One region of the Streptomyces sp. NPDC008238 genome, then DNA from elsewhere that is predicted to be linked to it. Evidence: riboswitches for the same ligand, from Rfam matches in the RefSeq annotation. Region 1 holds a riboswitch; the other holds the start of a gene.
The links. A riboswitch is a leader RNA that binds a small molecule or an ion and turns the genes downstream of it on or off. The one in region 1 is predicted to bind S-adenosylmethionine.
Positions count from the first base shown of each region.

Region 2: it holds a riboswitch for S-adenosylmethionine, as region 1 does, so the genes downstream of both, thrC (threonine synthase) here and ACFZAU_RS23735 (aminotransferase class V-fold PLP-dependent enzyme) in region 1, are expected to answer to the same signal.

Region 1 is NZ_JBIBGK010000012.1:8,166-11,563, forward strand. Features, by position in the region: gene ACFZAU_RS23735 (aminotransferase class V-fold PLP-dependent enzyme) at 1-1,091, opposite strand, end outside; SAM riboswitch class IV at 1,244-1,360, opposite strand; gene trpD (anthranilate phosphoribosyltransferase) at 1,590-2,654, opposite strand; gene qcrB (cytochrome bc1 complex cytochrome b subunit) at 2,782-3,398, opposite strand, start outside.
Region 2 is NZ_JBIBGK010000003.1:694,794-698,191, forward strand. Features, by position in the region: gene ACFZAU_RS12070 (alpha,alpha-trehalose-phosphate synthase (UDP-forming)) at 1-99, opposite strand, end outside; gene ACFZAU_RS12075 (glucosyl-3-phosphoglycerate synthase) at 204-1,175, opposite strand; SAM riboswitch class I at 1,333-1,460, shown strand; gene thrC (threonine synthase) at 1,479-2,771, shown strand; gene ACFZAU_RS12085 (MoaD/ThiS family protein) at 2,816-3,094, shown strand.

The DNA.
Region 1 (3,398 bases):
TCGGCGGAGAGCGCCGCCGCGAAGTGGGAGCTGTTCCAGCCCTCGACGACGAAGGAGATGACGCCGACCCGGGGGGCGTCGTCGCCGAAGAGCGAGAGCACCCTCACCTCGGGCACCTCCGCCAGTCCGGCCCGCACCCGGGCCACCAGCGCCTGCTCCCGCTCGACCAGCCGGCCGAAGCCGGCCTCCGTCAACGTGCGGCAGGCCGAGGCGATCGCGTAGGCGCCGATGACGTTGGGCGAGCCGGCCTCGTGCCGGGCGGCCGTGGTGTGCCAGTCGACGTCCACCCCGCCGTCCGCGCCGCGGGCCACCCGACGCGAGGCGCCGCCGCCGGCCAGGTAGGGCTCGGCCGCGCACAGCCAGTCGGCGCGGCCGGCGAGCACCCCGGAGCCGAACGGCGCGTACAGCTTGTGCCCGGAGAAGGCCACCCAGTCCACGTCGAGTTCCGCGATGTCGACCGGGTGGTGCGGGGCGAGCTGCGCCGCGTCCAGCACGATCCGGGCGCCGTGGGCGTGGGCCGCCGCGGCCAGTTCCCGCACCGGCCACAGCTCGCCGGTCACGTTGGAGGCCCCGGTCACGCAGACCAGCGCCGGTCCGTCCGCCACCCGGGCGGCCAGGGCCCGCTCCAGCGTCGCCACCGCCTCGGCCGGTGTGCGGGGGGCGTCGAGGTAGGTCACGTCGGCGTCCCGCCACGGCAGCAGGGAGGCGTGGTGCTCGGTCTCGAAGACGAGGACGCCGGTGCCGGCGGGCAGGACGGCGGCCAGCAGGTTCAGCGAGTCGGTGGTGGAGCGGGTGAAGACCACCTGGTCGCCGGGGCGACAGCCGAGGAACTCCGCGACCGTGGCCCGGCTCTGCTCGAACAGGTCCGTCGACAGCTGGGAGAGGTAGCCGGCCCCCCGGTGCACGCTGCCGTAGTAGGGCGCGTAGGCCGCCACGTCGTCCCAGACCCGCTGCAGCGCGGGCGCGCTGGCCGCGTAGTCGAGGGCGGCGTAGCCGACCTCGCCCCCGGTCACCAGCGGCACGAGGACCTCACGCCCCAGCACGGGCAGCGGGGTGTGGACGGTGGAGGGCAGGGCAGGGCGCGGCGACATGGCGAAGTCTCCTGGGAGCAGGCGGGAGTGAAGGAACGTCAGTGATGACGGGAAAACCCTCGGCACGACGGGCGGACGCCCGGGGAGGGTGGGTACGCGACAGGGGGCCCCGAAGGCCCTAGCGCATTCGCTTGCTCATGGAGGAACTCCTCTGACCGCGCTTGCCGCAGACCTCGCTGCCTACGGCCTGGTCATCACCCGGGGCACCCCGCCACGGAAGGAGGGTTGCCGGACAGCGGGCCGGGGCCGTTTCGCTGTCACTCGTGACCTGCGCAGCATCATGCCACACGGGTGTGACGCCGCAAGCCGCGGTCCGCATCCCGGACGGGCCGGCCCCGGGCCCCGTCCCGGGCCGTCCGCCCTGCCGCGAACGCCACGGAGGGCCGGGGCAACCGCCCCGGCCCCGGGCCCCGTCCCGGGCCGTCCGCCCTGCCGCGAACGCCACGGAGGGCCGGGGCAACCGCCCCGGCCCTCCACGGTCGTTCCCGTACGCCTGCCCTACGCGTGCGTGGCCGCGGCCCAGCGCTCCAGGGTGCGGGCGGCCGCGCCCGAGTCGATCGACTCGGCCGCCCGGGCGATCCCGGCCGCGATCCCGTCGGTCAGCCCACCGCCCGCGCCCTCCAGTGCGACCAGCGCGGCGGCCGAGTTGAGCAGCACCGCGTCGCGGACCGGGCCGGTCTCGCCGGCCATCAACCGCCGGGCGACGTCGGCGTTGTAGGCGGCGTCCGCGCCCCGCAGCGCCTCGATCGGCACCAGCTCGATGCCGACGTCGCGCGGGTCGAAGGACTCCTGCTCGACCTTCCCGTCGCGCACCACCCACACCTGGGAGGTGGCCGTGACCGTCAGCTCGTCCAGCCCGTCGTCGCCCCGGAAGACCAGCGCGGAGGAGCCGCGGCGGGCCAGGACGCCCGCGATCAGGCCGGCCATCCGGGTGTCGAAGCACCCTACGGCGGAGGCCCCCACCCGGGCCGGGTTGGTCAGCGGGCCGAGGATGTTGAACGAGGTGGGGACGCCGAGGTCGCGGCGGGCCGGGGCGGCGAACCGCATCGCGGGGTGGAACTTCGCCGCGAAGCAGAAGGTGATCCCGGTCTCCTCGGCGACCGCCGCCACCCGGGCCGCGGGCAGGTCGAGGTTGATGCCCAGCTTCTCCAGGACGTCGGAGGCCCCGCTGGCGCTGCTGGCCGCGCGGTTGCCGTGCTTGACGACCTTGGCGCCCGTGCCCGCGATGACGATGGCGGACATCGTGGAGATGTTCACCGTCCTGGCCCGGTCGCCGCCGGTGCCGACGATGTCCACGGCGGGGCCGGGGATCTCCAGCGGCTCCGCGTGCGCGTACATCGACTCGACGAGGCCGGTGACCTCCTCGACGGTCTCGCCCTTGGCCCGCAGGGCCACCATGAAGCCGGCGACCTGGGCGTCCGAGGCCTCGCCGCTCATGATCCGGTCCATCGCCCAGGCCGCCTCCGCGGCCGTGAGGTCCCTGCCGTTCAGCAGTGCGCCCAGGACGTCGGGCCAGGAGCCGCCCGCCACTGATGCGCCTCCGGCGGGGTTCACAACGCTCATGGTCCACTCCACGGGGTCTGACGTGCGGCGGGAAGTCTTCGGGCCCCAGCCTATCGGCGCGGGGGAACGGGAAAGGGCCCCGTCCATCGGATGGACGGGACCCTGCCCGGTGGCACAGCTTCAGTGATCAGTGGTGACCGTGGCCGCTCGTGATCTCCTCGTACTCCTCGACGGTGGGCTTGTCGATCTGCGTTCCCTCGCCGTAGTAGCCGCGGGACAGCCTGGCGCGCAGCTTCGCGGTGCGGCCGACCTTCTTCTCCACGCCGTTCTCGTCGACCTCGGGGCCGACGTCGAGCGGCTTGGGCTGCTCGTGCGCGGTGAGCTTGAACAGCGAGCCCTGCTCCAGCGGCTCGTGGATCTCGATGAACTCACCGTGCGGGAGCCGCTTGATGATGCCGGTCTCGCGACCGTGCAGCACCTTGTCGCGGTCGCGCCGCTGCAGACCCAGGCAGATCCGCTTGGTGACGAAGAAGACCAGCACCGGCAGCACGAAGAACGAGATCCGGACCACCCAGGTGATCGCGTTGATCGACAGGTGGAAGCGGGTCGCGAAGAGGTCGTTGCCACCACCGACGAGCAGGATCAGGTAGAGGCTGATCCAGGCCGCGCCGATGCCCGTGCGGACCGGCCGGTTGCGCGGACGGTCGAGCAGGTGGTGCTCGCGCTTGTCACCGGTGACCCAGGACTCCAGGAACGGGTAGACGCCCATGAAGCCCAGGACCAGCGGGAAGATCACCAGCGGGA
Region 2 (3,398 bases), on a different contig from region 1:
GCCGCGGCGGGGGTCGAGCGTGCCGTCCTCGCGGAGGCTGTACGACACGGGGCCGCGGTTGGACGCGACCAGAACGCGCGCGGCATGCGAAGCGACCATGCGGCCAGCCTAGCCACGCATCCCCGACCGCAAACGTACGAGCTAGCCCAGCCGGGGGTTTCCGGCCTCCCCCGGCCTCCGGCCGGGGCGCGCGGGCCGGGGGCCTACGCCACGGCGCGGCGGTGGGCGTACTCGGGGACCGAGCGCATCGGGGGGCGTTCCTCCGTCGCGACCTCGTGGACGTGCGGCTCGAAACCGCCGCCCGGCGCCCGGTCGAACTGGGTGAGGACGGGCCGCACGAGATGGCCGCGCGCCAGCCGGATCTGCGCGGTCCGGTAGATCGCCGCCGCCATGCGGCCCAGCGCCTGGCCGTCCTGGTGGCGGTGGTGCCGGACGCCCACGTCGACCTGGGCGAGCGCGTCGAGCCCGACCGTGTTGAGCGCGTCCACCAGCAGCCCCAGCTCCACCCCGTACCCCACGGGGAACGGCAGCCGCTCCAGCAGCGAGCGCCGCGCCGCGTACTCGCCGCCGAGGGGCTGGACGAACCCCGCCAGCTGCGGCCAGTGCAGGTTGAGCAGCGGCCGCGCGACCAGCTCCGTCACCCGGCCCCCGCCGGCCGGCAGGACCGTGCCCCCGGTCTCCAGCGGCCGGTCGTACATCGCCTTGACCAGCTGCAGGTCCGGGTCCGTGAGCAGCGGCCCGACGATCCCCGACACGAACCGTGCGTCGAACTCCCGCAGGTCGGAGTCGACGAAGCAGACGATCTCCCCGCGCGTCACGAGCAGCGAGCGCCACAGCACCTCGCCCTTGCCGGGCAGTGCGGGCAGCCGGGGGAGCACCTCGTCCCGGTGGACGACGACCGCGCCCGCGGCGGCCGCGACCTCGGCCGTGCGGTCGGTGGAACCGGAGTCCAGCACGACGAGTTCGTCGACCAGCGGGACCGCCTCGCTCATCAGCTCGCGGCGGATCGTCCCGACGATCGCCCCGACCGTGGCCTCCTCGTCGAGGGCGGGCAGCACCACGCTGACCGTGCCGCGCGCACCGGCCGCGCGCTTGGCGGCGAGCAGTTGCGGCAGTGGCCTGTGGTCCGCCGTCCAGGACCGCCGCCGCAGCCAGCGGGCCACCTCGTCGAGCACTGGATCGCTCCGTTTCTGCCCGTCTCGAAGGACGGACGGCCTATGACCAGGTTCGAGGTCGTCGGTTACAGTCTTGAACACGAGGCATGACCATCGTATGTCCACGGTGATCGCGCCCCGTCTTACAAATGCCCGGGCCCTGCGCCCGGCGCCATACCGCTCATCCAGAGGGGCAGAGGGAACGGCCCGTTGAAGCCCCGGCAACCCTCCCGCCGACCGCGAGGTCCAGGTGGGGAAGGTGCCAATTCCGTCTCGCGGCGAAATGCGCCGCGAGGAAGATGAGGAGAAAGGGCCTCGCCTGACATGGCTGCGCAGACTGCTGTCACCGACGTCGCGTCCACGGATTCCCCCTTCGGCCCCGCGTCCGCGCTCTCCTGCCGCGAGTGCGGCGAGCGCTTCCCGCTGGCCCCCCTCTTCGCCTGCGAGGTCTGTTTCGGGCCGCTCGAAGTGGCGTACGACCTCCCGAGCGGCGACCCCGAGACCCTCCGCAAGCGGATCGAGTCCGGGCCGAACAACATCTGGCGCTACGCGCCGCTGCTGCCCGTCCCCGCGGACGTGGCCGCCAAGCCCAACCTCAACCCGGGCTTCACCAAGCTGGTCAAGGCCGACAACCTCGCCCGCGAACTGGGCGTCACCGGCGGCCTGTACGTCAAGGACGACTCCGGCAACCCGACGCACTCCTTCAAGGACCGGGTCGTCGCCATCGCCCTGGAGGCCGCCCGCACCTTCGGCCTCACCACGCTGTCCTGCTCCTCCACCGGCAACCTGGCCGGCGCCGTGGGCGCCGCGGCCGCCCGGGCCGGCTTCCGCTCCTGCGTGTTCATCCCGCACGACCTGGAGGAGGGCAAGGTCGTCATGGCCGCGGTCTACGGCGGCGAGCTGGTCGGCATCGAGGGCACGTACGACGACGTCAACCGCTTCTGCAGCGAGCTGATCGGCGACCCGATCGGCGAGGGCTGGGGCTTCGTCAACGTCAACCTGCGCCCCTACTACGGCGAGGGCTCCAAGACGCTCGCGTACGAGATCTGCGAGCAGCTGGGCTGGCGCCTGCCGGACAACATCGTCATCCCGATCGCCTCGGGCTCCCAGCTGACGAAGATCGACAAGGGGCTCCAGGAGCTGATCAGGCTCGGCCTGGTCGAGGACAAGCCGTACCGCATCTACGGCGCCCAGGCGGAGGGGTGCTCCCCGGTGTCCACCGCCTACAAGGCCGGGCAGGACGTCGTGCGCCCGCAGAAGCCGAACACCATCGCCAAGTCGCTCGCCATCGGCAACCCGGCGGACGGCCCCTACGTGCTGGACATCGCCCGGCGCACCGGCGGCGCGGTGGAGGACGTCACCGACGAGCAGATCGTGGACGCCATCAAGCTGCTCGCCCGGACCGAGGGCATCTTCGCCGAGACGGCCGGCGGCGTGACCGTCGGCGTGCTGCGCAAGCTCATCGAGACCGGGCAGCTCGACCCGGCCGGGGAGACCGTCGTCCTCAACACCGGCGACGGCCTCAAGACGCTGGACGCCGTCGCCCCGACCTCCCGCCCCACGGCCACCATCCGCCCGAGCCTCGACGCGTTCCGCGCCGCCGGCCTGGCCGGCTGACCCCACCGCACCGGCTGACCCAGACTGAAGGTGAACCCCGCATCATGAGCGCTACCGTCCGCATCCCCACCATCCTCCGCACCTACACCGGCGGCCTGGCCGAGGTCCCGGCCGAGGGCGGCACCCTGGCCCAGGTCATCGACTCCCTGGAGCGGAACCACCCCGGCATCTCCGCGCGGGTCCTGGACGACACGGGCAAGCTGCGCCGTTTCGTGAACGTCTACGTGAACGACGACGACGTCCGTTTCTCCGAGGGGCTGCAGACCTCGGTGGGCGAGGGCGCGTCCGTCTCGATCATCCCGGCGGTGGCCGGAGGCTGCTGAGCCGCACGGCCCGCGGGCGACAGGGGTGCCGGGTACCTCCCGGCACCCCTGTGTGCGTGAGGGGTAGTTGAAGGCCTGTACAGTTGCCCTGAGCAGGTCGCAACTCCCTGCAACGCTCTGCGCAACCCCCCTTCCCAGGGCGGTCTTGTCGACGATTTATCGCCAAATTCACGTGGCGTTTGTCGTGTTGGCCCCCTATGTCCGGTCCGAGTTGCCCCGGATTGTTCGCCGAACAGGCTCTTCTTCCGATTCCGTGTGCCCGGAATTCTCGTCCGATTGACCTGTTGCAGACAGCGTCCGGGCA